3 regions of the Exiguobacterium sp. CH10 genome follow, and region 3 is predicted to be linked to each of the others. Evidence: a T-box and tRNA genes for the amino acid it is inferred to sense, from the RefSeq annotation. Region 3 holds a T-box; the other regions hold tRNA genes.
What was found. A T-box is a leader RNA that pairs with one kind of tRNA and senses whether it is charged. The one in region 3 lies ahead of argS (arginine--tRNA ligase), so its partner is inferred to be a tRNA-Arg.

Region 1 (7,116 bases), on a different contig from region 3:
ATCGAAATGTATGACATGTGGGGTTTGTCTTGAAGCGTGTCCGAACGTCAACGACAAGTCGGACTTCATCGGTCCAGCTGCGATTTCGCAAGTCCGTCTCTTCAACTCGCATCCAACAGGTGCCTTCCACGCGGAAGACCGCCTCGAAGCCCTTATGGAAGACGGAGGCATCATGCAGTGCGGAAACGCACAAAACTGTGTCGAAGTTTGTCCGAAAGGCATTCCGCTCACGACGTCTATCGCTTCGATGAACCGTCAAACGACGCTTCACTCGTTCAAACAGTTCTTCGGTAGTGACAAAGGTCGCACCGGTTCTGCGGTCGAGGCATAAGCGAGCCGATGACCAAGTACTTTCGAGAGCCAGGTTGGGAAACACGTGTCAAAGCAGGGGTCGCGCTCGATGTGAAAGTCCGCTTTTCGGAGTGCGATCCGTACGGTCACATGAACAACACGATCCCGTTCATCTATTTCGAAGATGCGCGAATCGAGTTGTTAGAAGCGACAGGATTCTCCTTGAAGGACGGGTTTGTCGTCGTCGCCGATGCGCAATGTGACTATGTTCGACAAGTCATGCCACGTCAACAGCTGACCGTGCATGCCAATATCTTGACGGTCGGAAACACTTCATGTGATATTCATTACGGGGCATATGACGGAGAACAACTCCTCTTCGCGGGACGAACGAGCCTCGTTCATTTGACGAAGGAAGGTCGTCCAACGGAATGGACTCCGGAATATAAAAACCGCTTGCAGAATTTTTGCGAATCCGCTATCATTTGATAATGAGTTCACAAACAAAAAATATTCTGCCGGTTCGCCTGTAGAATTGAATTTTGAAGGGAGACCATCATCTCATGGAAAAAACGTTCACAGTCGTTGCTGATTCAGGAATTCACGCTCGTCCAGCTACTCAGTTGGTTAACACAGCTTCTAAGTTCCAATCAGACATCAACCTCGAGTACAATGGTAAAACAGTTAACTTGAAGTCGATCATGGGTGTACTTTCACTCGGTATCGCAAAAGATTCTACAATCAAGATCACTGCTGAAGGTGAAGATGCAGAAGAAGCGATCAACACGCTTTCTGACATGCTCACTAGCGAAGGTCTTGCTCAGTAATTCGGGTAAGGGACGAGGCGCCACTGGCGACCTCGTCTTTTTTTGTCATGGGAACGTTTCTTTTTCCGTCTGATGTTTTTTGGTAAGATAGGTGAGAATGGAAGTGATGCAAAATGAAACGAGCGATTGGAGTCCTCGATTCAGGAGTCGGCGGGTTGACGGTAGTCAAAGAATTGATGCGCCAACTCCCTAAAGAAGAAATCATCTATATCGGCGATACGGAACGCTGTCCATACGGGCCGCGTCCGCACGATGAGATTGAAGCTTATACATGGGAACTCATTGAGTTTCTATTGAAGAAAGACGTCAAAATGATTGTCATCGCCTGTAACACGGCGACGGCGGTTGTTTTGAAAGAGGCGCGGAAACGCCTCGATATCCCGGTCATCGGTGTCATCGACCCAGGTGCCCGCGCGGCTGTCAAAGGGACACGCAACAAACATATCGGTGTCATTGGTACGAAGATGACGATTGAGAGCGCTTCGTATGAGAAGGCGCTTCGTCACGTGGCTGGTGAAGTCGACGTGTACTCACTCGCTTGCCCGCCTTTTGTCCCGCTCGTCGAAGCGGGGGACGTGTCGGGAGACCGCGTCCGTCAAATTGTGGAAGAGACGCTGCGTCCACTACAATCTTCCGAGATGGATACACTCATTCTCGGTTGTACGCACTATCCGATTCTTGCGCCTGTCATCCAGGACGTGGTCGGACCGAACGTGCACCTCATCTCGTCGGGTGACGAGACGGCGCTTGAAGTCGCAGCGATGCTTGATTATCAAGAGCTTGAGAACGGATTAGATACTGTCCCATCCCATGCCTTTTATGCGACGGGGGATATTGAACTGTTTGACCGACTAGCGAGCGAATGGCTCGGTCGTCCGGTTCATGCGGAGAAAGTCGAGGTGACCGGCATTGCGTGATACGAGACGATTTGATGAATTACGAACAGTCGAGATCGTACCTCATGTGAATAAGCATGCGGAAGGGTCTGTCCTCATTTCGATTGGTGATACGAAAGTGATTTGTACAGCGACTGTCGAAGAACGTGTTCCGAACTTCCTTCGCGGGAAGAAGCAAGGCTGGATCAATGCCGAGTATGCGATGTTGCCACGTGCGACAGGTGACCGGACTGTCCGAGAAGCGGTACGTGGGAAACAATCGGGTCGGACGATGGAGATTCAGCGTCTCATCGCCCGATCACTCCGCTCGGTCGTGGACTTGGAAAGTCTTGGCGAACGCACGATTTGGATTGACTGTGACGTCATCCAAGCGGATGGCGGTACACGTACGGCATCCATCACGGGTGGTTTTTGTGCCCTCGTCCTCGCCGTCGACCGGTTGATCCGTCAAGGGAAACTCGATGATACACCAATCAAAGAAGGCGTCGCAGCCATCTCGGTCGGACGGACCGATGAACTCGTTCTCGACTTGGACTATATGGAAGACGCGGCGGCTGAGGTCGACATGAACGTCGTCATGACGGCGAGCGGTCGGTTCGTCGAAGTTCAGGGGACAGGTGAAGAGGCGACGTTCACGCTTCAAGAGATGAACGAGATGCTCGCGCTCGCGCAACACGGAATCGAATCATTATTCAAGACGGCTGAAGAGGCACTTGGTGCTTCTTGGTGGTACGTCGGAGAACGTTCGGAGGAGACATTATGAAGTTGATCATTGCGACACACAATCCTGAAAAAGTGAAAGAACTAGAAGGGATGTTGACACCGCTCGGATTTGAGGTCGAATCACTACTCGACTATCCGGATGCGCCGGAAACAGATGAGACAGGGACGACATTTGAAGAAAATGCGGCGTTAAAAGCGACGGAAGCAGCTGCCTATTTCGGGCATGCCGTTCTCGCGGACGACTCCGGTCTTGAAGTCGACGCGCTCGATGGGGCACCTGGTGTATATTCAGCTCGCTTCGCCGGTCCTGAAAAGTCGGATGAGGCGAACAATGCGCTTCTTCTTGAAAAATTGAACGGGCAAACGAATCGCGTGGCTCGCTTCGTCTGTGCCCTCTGCCTGGCGAAACCGACAGGAGAGACGTTGACCGTTCGCGGAACGATTGAAGGGACAATCGGCTATTCCCCACGTGGCGAGAACGGTTTCGGATACGACCCACTCTTTATCGTCCCATCGCTCCACAAGACGGCGGCCGAACTAGAACGTGAAGAAAAAGCGGTCGTCAGTCACCGTGGACAGGCATTACGAAAACTGGAGGCAGAAATCATTCCATTCATGAAAGGATGAAGCTTATGCGTTTTCTAATAGTGAGTGATAGTCATGGTCTGACGGAAGAATTGACAACGATTTTTGAACGACACGAGGCAGAGATTGATGACGCGTTCCATTGCGGCGATTCACAACTCGCACTTGTCGATGAACATCTATTGCCGTATCGAACGGTCCGTGGGAATTGTGATTTTGGTGGAGACCTTCCGCTCGAACGGATCGAGACGACGGATGCCGGCACAATCCTCATCGTCCACGGGCATCATCACGACGTCAAATTCGACTTGAATCGATTGCGTTACCGGGCGGAAGAGGTCGGTGCGAACGTCGTCTTGTTCGGTCACTCGCATGTGGCAGGTGCTTTGATCGAGGATGGGGTCGTCTACATCAACCCGGGTTCGATTCGTATGCCACGTGGACGTTCGGACAAAACGTATGCGCTTCTTGACTTAGAAAAAGGGGAAGCAGCGGTACGTTTTTATCGCTCGGAAGACGGTTCTCACGTCGAAGATTTGGACATCGCAGGAAAACTATGAGTTTCGAATGGGAAATCGATTGACAGGAAACCATTTTTCTATTATAGTTTTCATGTCAATGTCCCAATAGCTCAGCAGGATAGAGCAACGGCCTTCTAAGCCGTCGGTCGGGGGTTCGAATCCCTCTTGGGACGCTTCCATTAAAATAGAGATGTTCTCTACGGAGAACGTCTCTTTTTTCATTTTCCGGGAAATCGATTGACAAGGAATCGCGTCCTAACGGAAGATGAAAGGGAATGGAAGAGAGGGTGAGGGAAGATGGAGAAGGAAAAGGACCAGGACTATCCGTTCCCCGGGAATTGGTCGCGTCTGCATAAGATGATTCAAGAAGCAGATGCTTCTGGGGAGCGACAGCGGATCGAACCGATTTTATGGGATTGGTATCAGGCGATTCCGGGTGACCCGTTTATTTTCATGGAAATCTTCCAATGTGCGATGGAAAAACCGGACGACCCGGAAACGCTCGAGAAGTTGCAGGAACTCGTCGCCATCCAGATGGCGGAAGCGGAAGAACCGGCTTCGGGCGGATTACAGATCGCGCAGTATTACATCATGCGGGACCAGCCGTTTGAAGCGGCGCACTGGATCAACCAGTACCTCGAATGGCAAGACAAAAAGGATACGGTCAACACACAGGCACATCAAGTGCTTCAAGTGTTGAAGATGACCGAGTTTCCGGCGGCCATCGCCAAATTGAAACGGACGTTGACGCGCGGCAGTACAGGGGAACAAATCGAGGCGTTGCAACATGTTCATTTCAATATCGATTCGGTGCTCGACAATGTGCTGCATGAGCTACTCGTATCCAAGCGACCGAAGCTCGTCAAATTAATCGTGTTAGAGAAAGCTTTTGCCGAACTGGCGGTCATCAAGTGGTCGGATGGGGATTCGACGAACGAGATGTCGCAAATGGAGGCAACATCGCACATCGAGACGTGGGAGAAGACCGTCCTCTCGCTTCAGAAATCAGTTGAGGGCGATGAGATCGGGACTCAGTTGTTGATGAACTATATGTATACGCATTATCCGTATGTGCCGGCTGAAATGGCGGACGTGGAGCAGGCGCTCGTACAGGCGAAACAAGCGATTTTGCATGACGAGGCAGTCGACGGTTTGGCAGCTGCGATTTTAGAGGCGGATCTGCGCTTCACACAGGCGTTATTAGACTAAATCCTTGTGTGCATACCGAGGATTTATGCTATAATACGGATTGTTGTACATTTTTGTACGGTATAAACGAATTGTTGGAGGGACTTAGCATGACAGCAAAATGGGAAAAAACATCAGGTAGCCAAGGCGTACTCACGTACGAAGCTCCTGCAGAAGCTTTTGATAAAGCAGTTGACGCCGCATTTAAAACAGTCGTCAAAGACTTGAACGTGCCTGGCTTCCGTAAAGGTAAATTGCCACGCCCAATGTTCAACAAAATGTATGGAGAAGAAGCACTCTATCAAGACGCGCTCGACATTCTCTACCGCGACACAATCCAAGGTGCGGTTGAAGAAGCTGGTTTCGAACCAATCGCGCTCGAAAACATCGATGTAGACGGCACGCTCGAGAAAGGCAAACCAGTCGCTTTCAAAGTGACATTCGTGGTTGAGCCAGAAGCTGAGCTTGGCGAATACAAAGGCCTCGAGTACGAAGCTGTTTCAACTGAAGTAACAGAAGACGAAGTAACAGCAGAACTTGAAGCACTTCAACAGCAAGGCGCAGAACTCGCTGTTAAAGAAGGTGCAATCGAAAACGGCGATACAGCTGTATTTGATTTCGCAGGTTTCGCTGACGGTGAGCAGTTCGAAGGCGGCACAGCTGAGAACTACACACTCGAAATCGGTTCTGGTCAATTCATCCCAGGATTCGAAGAGCAAATGGTCGGCATGACTGCTGGTGAAGAAAAAGACGTTGAAGTAACATTCCCTGAAGAGTACCACGCTGAAAACTTAGCGGGTAAACCAGCGACATTCAAAGTCAAACTTCACGAAGTGAAAACAAAACAAGTTCCTGAACTCGACGACGAGTTCGCAAAAGACATCGACGAGTCTGTTTCGACACTCGACGAGTTGAAAGCGAGCATCCGTGAGCGTTTAGAAGCTGGTAAGAAACAAGAAGCTGAAGGTACAATGCGCGACCAACTCGTTGAGCAGGCAACTGCTAACGCAACAATCGACGTACCACAAGTTCTCGTTGACCAAGAAGTAGACCGCATGGTACAAGAGTTCGGTTCACGTGTATCTTCACAAGGAATCGACCTTAACATGTACTTCGAACTCACTGGTACTTCTGAAGAAGCAATGCGCGAAGAGATGAAAGAGCAAGCTGAAGAGCGCGTTAAAGCTCGTCTCGTCTTGAAAGCAATCGCTGACAAAGAAGCAATCGAAGTATCTGACGAAGATGCTGAGAAAGAGCTTGAAGAAATGTCTAAACTTTACAACATCGCACCGGACCAACTCCGTACGATGCTCGCTCCACAAGGCGGTCTTGAGACACTTAAAGGTGACCTCAAATTCCGTAAAGCGATCGACATCCTCGTTGAAAACGGTAAAGCGAAGTAAGTTGATTTTTAGTGGGACGACTGCCTAGCGGTCGTCCTTTTTTCTGTCACAACACTTTGGATGTGTAATTCTTTGAAGTCGCAATATGTTCATGCTACAATTATTTCAACGCAGAGATGTAAAATGTCTTTTCGCGGTGCATCGCACCAGAAAATACAAATCGCGATTTATCGCACTTACATCCATTTTCACCACAGAAGGGGTGTATCGAATGTTCAAATTTAACGAGGAAAAGGGGCAACTCAAGTGCTCGTTTTGCGGAAAATCGCAAGAACAAGTTCGTAAGTTAGTCGCCGGACCAGGCGTATACATTTGCGATGAGTGTATCGAACTTTGCAATGAAATCGTTGAGGAAGAGCTCGGTGTAGAGGAAGAAGTCGAATTCAAAGACATTCCGAAACCACAAGAGATTCGTAACATTCTAGACGATTATGTCATTGGACAAGACCGCGCAAAACGTGCGCTTTCAGTAGCTGTCTATAACCACTATAAACGAATCAACGCCGGCGGCCGTTCAGATGATGTCGAACTTGCGAAGTCGAACATCGTCATGATCGGACCAACTGGTAGCGGGAAGACGCTTCTCGCCCAGACGATGGCTCGCGTCTTGAACGTCCCATTCGCAATCGCGGATGCGACAAGCTTGACGGAAGCGGGTTACGTCGGTGAAGACGTCGAAAAT
Region 2 (7,116 bases), on a different contig from region 3:
TCACAGCACGCGGAGACGATGCTTCGTGACCTCGAGATTCTCGGGGAACATTATGAGATGATCCGGACGTTGAACTCGGATATGACACGAGACGAGAACTTGGCACGCGCCTACTTGCGTGGGGCTTTCCTCGCCGGAGGATCCATCAACCATCCGAAGACGTCGTCGTATCACCTCGAAGTCTACAGCTTGTATGAAAACCATAACCAGGCGCTACGCGATCTGGCGAATCGGTTCGATTTGAATGCGAAGACGCTCGAGCGGAAAAAAGGACACATCCTTTATATGAAGGAGAGCGAGAAAATCTCCGACTTCCTCAAGTTGATTGGTGCGACACGGGGGATGCTCGAATTTGAGGATGCACGCATCATCAAGGACATGCGCAACTCCGTCAACCGTCTCGTCAACTGTGAGACGGCCAACTTGAACAAGACGGTCGGGGCAGCGTTACGCCAAGTGGAGAATATCAAGTTCCTGGAGCGGACGGTCGGACTCGATGTCTTGCCGAAAAAACTTCGGGAAATCGCCGAACTGCGTGTCACGCACCAAGACGTCTCGTTACAAGAACTCGGGGAGATGCTCGAGTCTGGCCCGATCTCGAAGTCTGGAATTAACCATCGACTTCGTAAAATTGACCAAATTGCCGAGCGTGTACGGAGCGGCGACGAGATCGCCTCATCGTGACGCGGTTGCACCAAAACCATTCTTCCTATATAATAAGCAACTGGAATAGGTTTACTGAATAGGAATTAAAGGAGCTTCATCACTATGTCGAATGAAAAGAAAAGATTATCGCTCACGATTGACGCTAAGCTCGACCAAGTCATCACGGAGCGCGCAAAAGAAATCGGAATTCCGAAGAGTGCACTCGTCACGTTCGCAACAAGCCTTCTCTTGAACCAGCTTCGTGCAGAAGAGTTGTTGAACGGAGATAAGAACGCGATCTACGAAGTGATTCGTAAAGACTATGAATTGCTCACGAGCGTGAAAAATCTAGATACGAAATAATAAGGTTGACTTCGGTCAGCCTTTTTTAGTTGCATCTCACTCTGAAATTTGGAATAGTGGTGGTAATGAATTTGAACGGAGGTCGATCGAATGGGTCAAATCTTACTCATCCTATTGCTACAACTTATCTACGTCCCGGTGCTCACGCTCCGGACAATCATGCTCGTGAAAGGGAAGACCGTCATCGCGGGTCTGTTCGGGACGCTTGAAACACTCATCTACATCTTCGCACTCGGAATCGTATTCCAAGATTTGACGACGCTCGGTATGATCGTGTACGCAGTCGGATTCGGGCTCGGGATTTTACTCGGTGGCTATGTTGAACGTAAACTCGCCATCGGCTACAACATGATCCAAGTTCACACGAAAGAATATCCGGCAGAGCTTATTCAACAGATGCGTGACAATGGTTACGGGGTGACGCATTACCAAGGACAAGGTCGAGACGGTGTCCGTTATCGTCTGGACGTTTTGGCAGCCCGTACACGGATGAAAGAATTGCGTGAACTTGTCGAGAAGCATGAGCCGAAGGCGTTTCTCGTCGCATTCGACCCGATCGACTTCAAAGGCGGCTATATGATGAAAGGACTGCGTCGTCCGAAATGACGCACAAGACTCACGGAAGTGGGTCTTTTTTTGTTGGAGTAGGGATTTTCCTGCACGATAGGGAATGAGTGAGGAAAGGAGATGAGACCGTGAAGCGTAATCGACGTTTTTGGATTGTATTGATTGGGTTACTTGTCGGTGTGGGGGTGATTTATGTCGCCGTGTCTTGGTTCGGTGATGGGGACGACCCGGTCAAACCGCCGCTGCCGACGGTTCGTGTCGGCTCGGTGACGGCGGAAGTAGAACAATCGACGTATTGTTGGGAAGCCGGCAGTCGTGCGACGTGCGCCGACTATGGCTTGCCGGAAGCGGATGACCTGCAACTCATCACGGTCAAACCGGGTGACGCGATTGACGTTGTCTACCATGCTGACCCGATGGAATCGAGTTTCTTTCAGATTGAAGACGGAGAGCTCGTCCCGGCTGAACCGGTCGTACCAGACGAACCTGGTATTTATCTATATGAGGTCGGCGGGGAATGGACGCAGGGCGACAGTCGATACGTCTTCGGTGTCCGAGTGCCTGACAACTAATGGTTGACCTGCCTCTAAGAGACAAAGAACATGAAAAAGACGTTTCCCGATTGATGGGGAAACGTCTTTTGTATGATTAGCGTGTCATGACTTTGTCGATGAGACCGTAGTCTTTCGCTTGGTCAGCTGCCATGAAGTAGTCACGCTCTGTGTCGCGCTCGATGACTTCAAGTGGCTGTCCAGTGTTCTCTGCCATGATTTGGTTCAATTTCTCACGCATTTTAATGATACGTTCTGCGTGAATCTTAATGTCTGACGCTTGGCCTTGTGTGCCGCCGAGCGGTTGGTGAATCATGATTTCCGCGTTCGGAAGTGCGAAGCGTTTTCCTTTTTCACCGGCTTGGAGCAAGAAGGCACCCATCGATGCAGCCATTCCGATACAAATCGTCGACACGTTCGGCTTGATGAAGTTCATCGTGTCGTAAATCGCCATACCCGCTGTGATCGAACCACCTGGGCTGTTGATGTAGAGCGAGATGTCCTTTTCTGGATCCTCAGCTGCGAGGAAGAGAAGCTGTGCGACGATTGAGTTCGCGACGTTGTCGTCAATCGCACTTCCGAGAAGGATGATACGGTCTTTGAGCAAGCGTGAGTAGATGTCGTACGCGCGCTCCCCACGGCCTGTCTGTTCGATAACTGTTGGAATTAACATTGAATCTGCCTCCTTTATGTAGGTTGTAAGTTCATCATACCTGTATAGTCAATGTTGGTCAAACAGAAACCCTTTCTAGTGCTTATTCCACGACCCTCGATGTGTAAAACGTCTCAAGTGCTGACGTTACCCATTTAATTTTGGACGAGCCGGTGTGACTACTTGACATGATTCGAAATAACGAGTGAAGATGGAGTCGCCTGAATACGATAAGAAGAGATATTCTTTTGCACGTGTCATCCCGATATAAAGGAGAGACACTTCGCGCTCGACATCTTCTTCATATTTGAATGGCATATTGTCAACGTTGACGATAAAAACGGCTTGAAAATCAAGACCTTTACTGCTGTCGATTGTACTGATTTTTACGCACTGATCATCTTTTGAGAAGGTACGTTTCGTCTCACTACTCTCTGTGATCCAAAAGTGTTCGATTCCATAGTAGTTCAGTGCACGTTGTAAGGTGTCGACATAATGCATCGTCGAAAACTTTTGGACACGATATAGGATCAACATTTCAGAATAAGGGACTTTTTTCTCCTCATGTAACTTTTTGATTTGTCGGGCAACGAGATCTGCTTCTTTGAAGAAATGGTCACATTTGATAACGGCTGGTTCAGGACCTCTTCGAAGCGTACTCTGAGGAGCGATGATTTCTCCGTCTAACTCTTTCGTCACAACTTTATCTTTCAATAAGGAGTTGGATTGATAGAAAGACCAGGCGAACGATACGATTTGAGATGTGTTCCGATAATTGATATTTAAAATTTTGGATCTTCCTCGGAAGTCGAGACCCGTGTCCTGTACATAGCTACGTTTTCGCTTATAGATGGATTGGGCACGATCTTCAACAAGCAACAGCGATTTTGTTTCTGGATTCAAGACTTCACTGGCGAGTTCGAGCCATTCGGGTTCAAAGTCTTGTCCTTCATCAATCAAGATGGCATCGTACGAAGAAAGGATGATTTCTCGTTTTCTTAACTTTTCAAGCGTCGCAGAAATCCTTCTCTCTGAAATATGTAAATCATTCTGCAACCAGGCATGGAAATTTCGAACTTCGATCGTATGATTTTTGCGCTTCATCTGAGAGTCAAAATCAAATAAGTCATCAGGTTCTAACATCATTTGTTGCACCATCTGCTCGATAAAACGGGCTAGCGAGATATTGTAACATAGGATTAAAATCTTCCATTCAGGATGTTGCTTGGATAACAATTTGGCGCGACTTGCTAAAATAAGAGTCTTTCCACTACCTGCCACACCTCGAATCAAGCGATTTTGGTCGCCGAGTTGTTTGGCCAAGTTTTCTTGATGCAGGTCCATGGCTCGGATATTGTGAAGGGAAAGTAAGAGCTGATCTTGATAAGGGGTGACTTTTTTGAACTCCGCGCTGATTCGAACTTCTGGGAATAGATGATAACGAATCGCATCAATCTCTTCTCCGGTCAATGGTTGCTTTAGGCGATAAGGAACAGTAAACATGTTCAGAATTTTTTCGATAAGGATTTCCTCTGAGAATTGTGGGTCATCAGGATTGATTTCATCACGCATGAGTGACAAACAAGGATCAATGACTTGATAGAGTCCATGGCGAATACAATCATCTTGTGTCAGTCGTGTAAAAATAACGCCTGAGCCATAAGGGAATTTTAACGTTGTAGCATATTTTCCTTCGTGCTGAATCAGGTTTTGATCTTTCTTTAGGACATCAGTCAGTTTGAACATATTTTCACGGGCTTGTAGAAATGGACTTTTCACTTTCTTTTGCGATTCGTTTGCAGGAGTGATGATCCATTCATCGTGGTTCAGTTGATAAAGCGTAGAACGCGTATAATCTTTCACCTCTAAAACGATTAATCCTAAGTCGGGTCCAATGATGACGAAATCTGGTCTTCTGCCGTGTATATTGGGTTCGAAGTAAACGATGTAATCATCTGGGAGGTAGCGCTTCAATGTGCGAAAGACAAGTCGTTCTCCTGTTGTTGCAGATGAACGGATTGTCTCTGGAACAGTATGAGCCATTTACTGACACCTCTTTTTCAATTCTTTTACTTAAATATACTATATAAAGGATAATTAGAAGTGTGATGAATTAAAAATTGAAGTAGAAAACATAAAAAAGGACGAAGACCTCATTTGGTCTTCGTCCTTTTCATCTGATACACCCGGAGAGATTCGAACTCCCGACACCTGGCACCGGAAACCAGTGCTCTATCCCCTGAGCTACGGGTGCATGTGTGTGACACGAATTTATTATACATTTGTTTTATTAAAAAAGCAATCCTGTTCATTATCCTTTTTTGAGCGCGAGTGGAGCGGGTTCGTTACAATAGAGAAGAGGGGGGAGAACGATGCAACGGCAAGAACAAAAACAAGTGCAACAGCAACAGATGACGCAAGACCTTGTGCAACGGCTACCGGTGCTCGAGGCGGACCGTCTCGCGCTCTCGTTTCGTCTCGCACGTTTGGCGCGACATAATCCAAACATTCATATCGGGAGTGGGGACCTCGGTTGGGTAGCGGATGCGGCGAGCGCGTTCGAAGAGAAGCTGTTCACTCAGATTCGCGAAGGAAGCGGCAGCGACTCAGAGAAAGAGCTGAGACGGCAACTCGTCCTGTTGCTCGACCATCGAGGATTATTGCCGGATTCGAATGATGTGTTGGCGGAGCGGTTTGGTGTCGATGTGACTCAAATCGAACAGGCGAGACAGGCACTCTTATTTCTTGAACCGACGGGGATCGGGGCGAGAACGGAACGAGAGTGTCAGTACCGCCATGCGATTGAACATGAGGACCCGCGCGTCGTCGATGTATTTGATGCGATCGAGAGTGGCGTGAGCCAAAAACAGATGGCGAGCGTGCTCGCGATTTCAGATGAAGAGCTCATCCGTTTAGAGCGAATTGTCGCGACACTGCCAAAGCGTCCATTATTATATGAAGAAACGGGTCACGTCTTTCCGGAAGTCGAAGTGCGATATGAAGATGGAGAACTAATCACAACGTGGCTCAGCCCGGAACTTGACGCGGCGCAAGTCGGCAATGACCGCGAGGCGAAATGGTGGATGACGTCCCTTGCGATGCGGAACGAGACGTTACGTGAGATATGGGCTGTCATCGCGTCACGTCAGACCGAGTGGTTGAAAGGAGAGCTCGTCCTCAATCCGCTGACCCGACGGACCGTCGCGCAACAAATCGGCAAGCACGAATCAACAGTCGGGCGTGCCATTCAAGGGAAGTTTGCTAAGACTGAAGGCGGGATCATGGAATGGAAACACTTTTTCGTAAGGTCGACGAGTCATGGACATTCACCGTTCATGATCAAGCGGACGCTCGCAGAACTGATTCAACGAGAGAAGGCCCCACAAAGTGATCAGGCACTCGCAAACGAACTCGGTCGATACGGCTATCAAGTGACGAGACGGACCGTGACGAACTATCGGGAAGAGCTTGGATTTGGCAACTCGCGCGAACGCGAGCGCCAGTTATGGAAGGGATGACGTAAATGAAACTAACTTTATATAAACGTGACAATTGTTCGCTCTGTGACGAGGCGCTTGTCATGCTCGAATGGTTGCAGGAAGATTATCCGATTGAACTTGAACAGATTGATATTACGGGAGATGAGGATCTCGAGGCAAAGTACCTCTTCGAAATCCCGGTTCTTATACACGAAGGAGAAGTCATCAGTCAAGGGCGATATGATGACAACAAAGTTGAAGATTTTGTTAAGTATACGCTTACATCGAAAAAAAACGTTTGAAGGGGTTGCCAGACGGAAAAGTGATTGATAAGATGAACTCGTAGCGGTGGGACGCAAATAAAAAAGTGGGACAAAAGTTGTCCACACTGAAAGTCGAGGGGGTAAGAGCATGATCCAGCAACTGATTCACGTTCAGAAGCAAATTGTCCCTGACCTGCTCGATACGCTCCGACATCGTTACGATATCTTACACTATGTCCGCTTGATGCAGCCGATTGGCCGCAGGACACTCGCAACGAGTTTGGGACTGACCGAACGGGTACTCAGACGAGAAGTCGACTTTTTGAAAGACCAAGGTCTTCTTTACGTCGCTACTCAAGGAATTTCCCTCAGTGAGACGGGACGAAACGTCTTACGGGACTTGCACGAGATCATGGGAGAACTTCTCGGGATCTCAGAAGTGGCAAGAGAGCTCGAAGAGAAATTAGGGGTTCGCCAAGTCGTCATCGTACCGGGTGATTCAGATGAAACATTCTGGGTCCAACGCGATATCGGACGGGCAGCGGTCACGCAGTTAAAAGCGCGGCTCGCACCGGATGATAACGTGATTGCGGTAA
Region 3 (7,116 bases):
AAAACGCACGCGCATTGGCGAGAAGCGTTAAACTGTCCGTCCGACTCTCGGTATAGAGGCGGTCCCGTTCGTGACAACGGCTAATGGTCCGGTTGAACGATTTTAACAATTTGATGATCTCATGCTGAATAATTTTTGGATAACCGTATACAGGTTCTCCCATCATGACAATCCATGTACGAATCTCTTCGATTTCCTCCGAACGAACAGAAACGAAGCTGTGGTAATCGTCATGGAAAGCGTCAGAAAGGGAAGTATCCCATTCAAAGCGCATTTCATAGTCGAGGACTTGCTCGATTGGCTGACTCATGTCAAGCAAAGTAAAGACGATGGGTCGATCGATGGGCTGTCGCGTCTTCAAGTCAAAGTAGAGGGTGCGTTCAAACAATTTAAACTCGACATACCCCTCATCATAATGATTCAGCTGTTCGCATTGACTTAAAAACACTTCGATGGCTTGCGCCTCGCTCTGTGATAAGGAAACGGCCTCTTTCGCTTCATCGTATTGCTCAATCAAGGATTTAAATGCATCTTGTCGCTCTTTTTGAATGAGGAGACGTTTAATGAAGAATGTTAACGCAGCGGCGATGCTACTGACGACGAGTAAGTTGGTCTCTCGGAAAAACGCTGCCGCTAATATGAAAATCAAACTGACGACGTACGTGTAGAAGGCGATTTTCATAAAATCGCTCAATGCGATGTCGACGCGGAACCACCATTTCACCTGATATTTTTGAAATACAGTGTTTAAGAAGATGGCAAGGAACAATCCAGCAAGCGGCACGAGCGAATCTTGCGAATAAAAGTCGAGACCGGTCTCCCCACCTAGTGCGAGATAGACAGCAGCCGGAATGACGATTTCTAAGTACGCCGTAATGGCATTCCAAGGATACGTGAAGCGGAAGCGACGGATAGCGACTTTCGGTTTCAAGTTGGCGAATTGAAAGATGAACAACCCGATTTGGTTGACGATGAGTGCTGTTTCAAATCCAAAGAATAAAAATAAAATTAAGACGATACTTTCAGAAAATGTGAAGTACACACCTTTGACTTCGATCGAGTCGAGTTGAAAAATGATGACAAGCAATGAAATTAAAATAAACGACAGCGGATCGATTGTTGGGGCGTGTAGGATATCCAATGCGAATAATGCGATGGTGAAGATGAATAAGGCACTCCATATACTCCAACCGAGCACGGACATCTTACGAAAGTGGTTCATGCGTTCCCTCCTAGCATGGGACATTTCAAGATCTAATAGTAAAGATTCGTCACGATTTCGTGTGAGTCCTGCTTCTGTTCCATGATGCTTGAATTCTAGCATTGAGTATACACGGAATATCCTCTATAATGAAATTGCTTTTCAACCGCATAGACGAATGTCGATGAAAAAGAGAGTAACGATGGTTTAGTCAACAAAGCGACCTGGGGATTGGTGAGAGCCTAGGCTGACAAACGTCGCGAAACGCACTTTTGAGATGCTATCCGAAACGAGAGTAGGCATAGCCGGAGGGAACCGTTATCACCATAAAGCGGTCTGCGTCATGCAGGCAAGAAGAGTGGTACCGCGGGAATTCCCGTCTCTTTGCATCTATGCAAAGGGCGTTTTTTTTATGAGTTGTGATACGAAGAAGGAGGACATACAAATGAGTTATGAACGCAAGTACGCAGAAGCGTTATCACGTGTCATCGGAGACGAGCTCACGATTGACCAGATTGAAGCATTGATTGAGAAGCCAAAACACGAGGCGCACGGTGACCTCGCGTTCCCGTGTTTTCAATTGGCGAAAGCTTACCGTAAAGCACCTGTCATGATTGCGACAGATATCGCGAATGACTTGAATGATGAATTGTTCACAAAAGTCGAGGCAGCGGGACCTTACGTCAACGTCTTCTTGAGCCGTGACGTCGTGTCAAAAGAAATCATCAACACGGTGCTCGAGGAGAAGTCAGAGTACGCGACACATGCAACACGCAATGAAACGATTGTGACGGACTTCTCGTCACCAAACATTGCGAAGCCATTCTCGATGGGTCATTTACGTTCGACGGTGATCGGGAATGCAATCAACCAAATCGCACGTAAAAACGGATATGACGTTGTCGGCGTCAACCACCTCGGTGACTGGGGCACACAGTTCGGGAAATTGATGGTCGCATACAAAAAGTGGGGCGATGAGGAAGCGGTACGCGCCAATCCGATCGCAGAACTCTTGAAATTATATGTTCATTTCCATGAAGAAGCGAAGACACAACCAGAACTCGAAGACGAAGGTCGCGCGTGGTTCAAGAAGCTTGAAGACGGCGATGCGGAAGCGACAGAGCTTTGGCAATGGTTCCGTGACGAGTCACTCAAGGAGTTCCAAAAAGTATACGACCTCCTCGGTGTGAAATTCGAGAGCTTCAATGGTGAGGCGTTCTACAATGACAAAATGGGACGCGTCGTCGAGATGCTCGAAGAAAAAAATCTCTTAGTCGAAAGTGAGGGCGCCATGGTCGTCTCGCTCGAAGAAGAGAACTTGCCACCATGCTTAATCAAGAAGAAAGATGGCGCGACATTGTACGCGACACGCGACTTGGCAGCAGCAATCTATCGCTACGAAACGTACAACTTCGTGCAAGCGAACTATGTCGTCGGTGGCGAACAGGCGCTTCACTTCAAACAACTCTTCTCGGTTCTTCGTAAGCTCGGCTACGACTTCGTCGATGGCATGCACCACGTACCGTTCGGTTTGATCTTGCAAGAAGGGAAGAAGATGTCGACACGTAAAGGGCGCATCGTTCTTCTTGAGGAAGTGTTGAAAGAAGCGATCGAAAAAGCACAAGCGAACATCGCGCAGAAGAACCCAGACCTTGCGAACGCAGAAGACGTCGCACGCATGGTCGGTGTCGGAGCGGTCGTCTTCCACGACTTGAAGAACGAACGCATCAACAACATCGAATTCGATCTCGACAGCATGCTCAAGTTTGAAGGAGAGACAGGACCTTACGTCCAATACACGAACGCTCGTGCGAACTCACTCCTCCGGAAAGGGAACTACGATGGTTCACCGTTCACTGGTGCAGACGATGACTACTCATGGGGTGTCGTCACGATGCTCAACGCGTTCCCACACGTCATCACGCGTGCACATGAACGTCGCGAACCATCTATCATCAGCCGTTATGTACTTGACCTCGCGCAAGCGTTCAACAAGTATTACGGTCATGTCCGTGTCTTAGAAGAAGATGCAGGCAAACAATCGCGTCTCGCACTCGTGAAGGCAGTGACACTCGTATTGACGGAAGGACTCCGTTTACTCGGTGTCGAAGCTCCGGAAGAAATGTAAGACAGACGAAAGGACCTCAAAAAAATGAGGTCCTTTTCCTATGCTCACACCTTCATCCGCGTCACCGTTCGGGCTTCCGTGTCATAGAGACACCATTCCCGGTCGAAGATGACGGCACCGACATTGATGACATATCGCTTTTTCTTCAAATGGAATGGGGTCCCGATTTCCCACGGCAAAGATCTCCCTTTCCGATAAATCCCGGGGATGTGACTATGTCCGATGAAGACGAGCGGATATTTCCCTTTCTCGACAATCGGTTCCCAGTCTTCGTTCCACTTGACTTGATGCCCATGTAAAAAGCGTGCTTCGCCAAGAGTCGTCTGTTCCGGCAATAAGGAAATTCGTGTTTTCACGGGATGGTCGATGACGAGCACCTCGTCGATTCGCTCCTCCTGATTACCGCGTAGACTCGGGAACGTCAGTAGCGCTTCATAGTTCGGGTCATATGTCACGACGTCTTCCACATGATGAAAGCGCTCGTGACGTCGTTTTTTCCCGATATGGCATTCATATAGGTCGCCGAGACAGAGAATATGCTCGGTTTCCCGCCGGACATCATCGAGAACCGCCTTCAAATCATCAAACGAACCGTGTGGGTCACTGATGATCGCGAGTTTCATCGGAAGTTCGTGAATTGGGCGTCGACGGACAACTCGAGCTCACGAACGAGCTGCATGACGGCTTGAAGATCGTCACGTGATTTCCCCGTCACTCGGATTTGATCGTCTTGAATTTGCGATTTGACTTTAAGTTTTGATTCCTTGATGGCGTTGTTGATTTTTTTCGCGTCATCTTTGTCGATGCCGCTCTTCAATTTCACACGTTGACGAACCGTGCCGCCGAGTGCGTTCTCTACTTTTTGATAGTCGAGGTTTTTTGTCGGGACGCCGCGCTTGATCAACTTCGTGATTAAGACGTCCTTTAATTGCTCGAGTTTGTAGTCGTCATCCGAGATGAGGACGAGGTCGCCATTGTCGAGCGACATTTCACTCTTTGAGCCTTTAAAGTCGTAACGGTTCAAAATTTCCTTCTCCGCGATTTGAATCGCGTTCTTCACTTCTTCAAGATTCATTTCTGACACGATATCGAAAGAATTGTCTTTTGCCATGTTTCATCCATCCTTTGTGTGGTTTTGTTATAATGATAGCAGATTTGAAGCAGTGAAGGAGTGAAGAGATGGAACGTACAATGGATCAACATACACATGCAGACTTAGATCACGTTGCCTATCACGGGAAAGACCTTGGGGTGACGTTTAAAGGGGAACAGATTCGACTACGTGTCTGGTCTCCGGTAGCGGAACAGATGTCGGTCAAGTTATATCGCACAGCCCGTGCCCGCAAGTTTGATCGACTCGAGCTCGAACCGGCTGAAAAAGGGACATGGGTCATTGAACTCGACCGTGCCTTGTTCGAAGGTCAATTTTATGTATTTGAAGCAATGATTGATGGGAAGAAAGTGGAATCACTCGATCCTTATGCAAAAGTCGTCGGAGTGAATGGGAAGCGTGGATGTCTGCTTGACCCGGCATCCTTGAACCCGGACCATTGGATTAAAGAACGTCCGCTATTCAATTCTTCACAAGAAGCGGTCATTTACGAAGCGCACGTACGTGATTTGACGAGTCATCCGGAGAGCGGAGCCACACATCGTGGGAAGTTCTTGGGGATGACCGAGACGGGGACGACGACAACGAGCGGATACCCGACCGGCCTTGACTACATCACATCGCTCGGTATCACACATCTTCAATTGATGCCATTCTTTGACTATGGGTCGGTGAACGAATCACGCGAGAGCGAAGATAACTATAACTGGGGATATGACCCGGTGCATTACTTTGCGGTCGAAGGATCATACGCCTCGTCAGCAGATGATCCGGCGACACGAATTATTGAACTGAAAGCGATGATTCAAGCCCTCCACGATCGAGGCATCCGTGTCATCATGGACGTCGTTTTCAACCATACGTACGATGTGTTGACGACACCGCTCGGTCAATTCGTCCCGGATTATTATTATCGACTAAATGAGGACGGAACACTCGCAGACGGTTCAGCATGTGGGAATGATACGGCATCTGAGCGTGCGATGATGCGTAAGCTCATGGTCGAATGTGTCACATATTGGGCGAAGGAATTCATGATCGACGGATTCCGTTTCGACTTGATGGGATTACATGATGTGAAGACGATGAATCAAATTCGGAAGGCGCTTGACCGCGTCGACCCATCCATCCTTGTCATCGGAGAAGGTTGGGATTTAGACACACCACTCCCGGTCCGTAAAAAAGCGAATCAACACAATGCGCATAAGATGCCACGAATCGCGCAATTTAATGATGGGATTCGAGATGGTGTCCGTGGAGACGTGTTCATCGAGGACTTACCAGGCTGGGTGAGCGGCAACACAGACATGACAGCTGACGTGAAACGGGGAATCGCTGGCGGGATTACGAGCCAAAGTTTTGCCGATGAACCGAACCAGGTCGTCAACTATGTCGAATGTCACGATAACTTGACGCTTTGGGACAAGTTGTCCGTGACAAATCCAGAAGATGATGAGACGACACGCCGTCGCCGCCATCGTTTGGCGACATCAATCGTGCTTCTCGGACAAGGGATTCCGTTCCTCCACAGTGGGCAAGAGTTCTTCCGCACAAAAGATGGGGACGAGAATAGCTTTAACTCAGGCGAGGTCGTCAACCGTGTCGACTGGACACGTGCAGAACAAGAAGCACCGAGTGTGGAATATGTGAAAGGTCTCTTGCGCCTGCGGAAACAGTATCCGCTCTTCCGACTCGAGAACACGGAACAGATTCGAAAACACTTACGCTTCTTCGATGAAGAAGAAGGCGTGATCGCATTCGAGTTGAGCCGCCACGTCGAAGGCTATGTAGAACGACACGTCGTGTATCATAACGCGCTAGAGGAAGCGGTCGAGATCAAACTTCCGTCCGGTAAGTTTGAAGTGAACGTGGAAGACCATACCGTCAATCTGACGGCTCCGCGTCAAATCGAGGACCGTCATATGACAGTCGCGCCACTATCGACACTCGTGGTGACGGAGCGTCGTCCGGACTACAGCAAATACGCTGTTGCTGGAGGTGCCGCACTCGCCGTGCTCGGTGGTCTCTGGTATGTATCGAAAAAACGAAAACGTAAAGAACAGTAACCAAAAAAGGAGACGTTAATCCGTCTCCTTTGGTGTGTCTTCCTCTGTTTGAGATGCCTCGAGTTGCATCATTTTTTGAACGAGAATATGCTTTGGCATATGCATCAATTCTTCGAGCGGGACGTTCAACTTTTTCGCAAGCTCAACCGCGGTCTCTGGTGATAATTGTAATGGGCGCATCGGTATACTCCTTTCTGAACCATTCATCTATACCGACAGTATACAGGAAAATCGAAAATGTGTTGAACGAACACATTCAAAATCGAATTTCGCTTCGGTCGTTGCTAAGCTGAAATTAGGAAGTGATCAAATGTACAAACAAACAGCAGACTTTCAATTTCATCAAACGATTGAATGGTTAGAACGTGTCGGTGAAGGTTGGATGTTGTACTTGGCGCAAACCGGATTTTTGTTCTTTGACGAGTCGTCCCAAATTCGCTGGGAGATTGACTGGGCTTGGACACCGTGCGCCCTATATGTGGAGCCGAATGCGACGCGTGCCGTGGCATGGTTCCGAGAAAAAGGACTTTACGGAGTCATTGATTTACAAAAAGGACAGATGGAGACGCATGCGATTCCACAACGTTTTAACGGTGACTGGTTTAGCAAT

Region 1: it encodes a tRNA-Arg, which carries the amino acid that the T-box ahead of argS (arginine--tRNA ligase) is inferred to sense. The anticodon was not compared.
Region 2: it encodes a tRNA-Arg, which carries the amino acid that the T-box ahead of argS (arginine--tRNA ligase) is inferred to sense. The anticodon was not compared.

Annotation. Positions count from the first base shown of each region.
Region 1 is NZ_JACSKO010000002.1:206,407-213,522, forward strand. Features, by position in the region: gene sdhB (succinate dehydrogenase iron-sulfur subunit) at 1-331, shown strand, start outside; gene KNP04_RS07860 (acyl-CoA thioesterase) at 340-780, shown strand; gene KNP04_RS07865 (phosphocarrier protein HPr) at 855-1,118, shown strand; gene racE (glutamate racemase) at 1,232-2,035, shown strand; gene rph (ribonuclease PH) at 2,028-2,777, shown strand; gene KNP04_RS07880 (XTP/dITP diphosphatase) at 2,774-3,364, shown strand; gene KNP04_RS07885 (metallophosphoesterase family protein) at 3,370-3,882, shown strand; tRNA gene KNP04_RS07890 (tRNA-Arg) at 3,943-4,016, shown strand; gene KNP04_RS07895 (hypothetical protein) at 4,141-5,052, shown strand; gene tig (trigger factor) at 5,142-6,434, shown strand; gene clpX (ATP-dependent protease ATP-binding subunit ClpX) at 6,646-7,116, shown strand, end outside.
Region 2 is NZ_JACSKO010000001.1:624,667-631,782, reverse strand. Features, by position in the region: gene whiA (DNA-binding protein WhiA) at 1-684, shown strand, start outside; gene KNP04_RS03255 (CopG family transcriptional regulator) at 769-1,008, shown strand; gene KNP04_RS03250 (DUF2179 domain-containing protein) at 1,099-1,614, shown strand; gene KNP04_RS03245 (hypothetical protein) at 1,704-2,147, shown strand; gene clpP (ATP-dependent Clp endopeptidase proteolytic subunit ClpP) at 2,224-2,799, opposite strand; gene KNP04_RS03235 (3'-5' exonuclease) at 2,926-4,821, opposite strand; tRNA gene KNP04_RS03230 (tRNA-Arg) at 4,960-5,032, opposite strand; gene KNP04_RS03225 (RNA polymerase factor sigma-54) at 5,151-6,296, shown strand; gene KNP04_RS03220 (glutaredoxin family protein) at 6,302-6,559, shown strand; gene KNP04_RS03215 (sugar-binding transcriptional regulator) at 6,669-7,116, shown strand, end outside.
Region 3 is NZ_JACSKO010000003.1:289,989-297,104, forward strand. Features, by position in the region: gene KNP04_RS11930 (GGDEF domain-containing protein) at 1-1,222, opposite strand, end outside; T-box leader at 1,377-1,588, shown strand; gene argS (arginine--tRNA ligase) at 1,647-3,329, shown strand; gene KNP04_RS11940 (metallophosphoesterase family protein) at 3,374-3,952, opposite strand; gene KNP04_RS11945 (YajQ family cyclic di-GMP-binding protein) at 3,949-4,440, opposite strand; gene pulA (type I pullulanase) at 4,509-6,506, shown strand; gene KNP04_RS11955 (YycC family protein) at 6,522-6,686, opposite strand; gene KNP04_RS11960 (hypothetical protein) at 6,817-7,116, shown strand, end outside.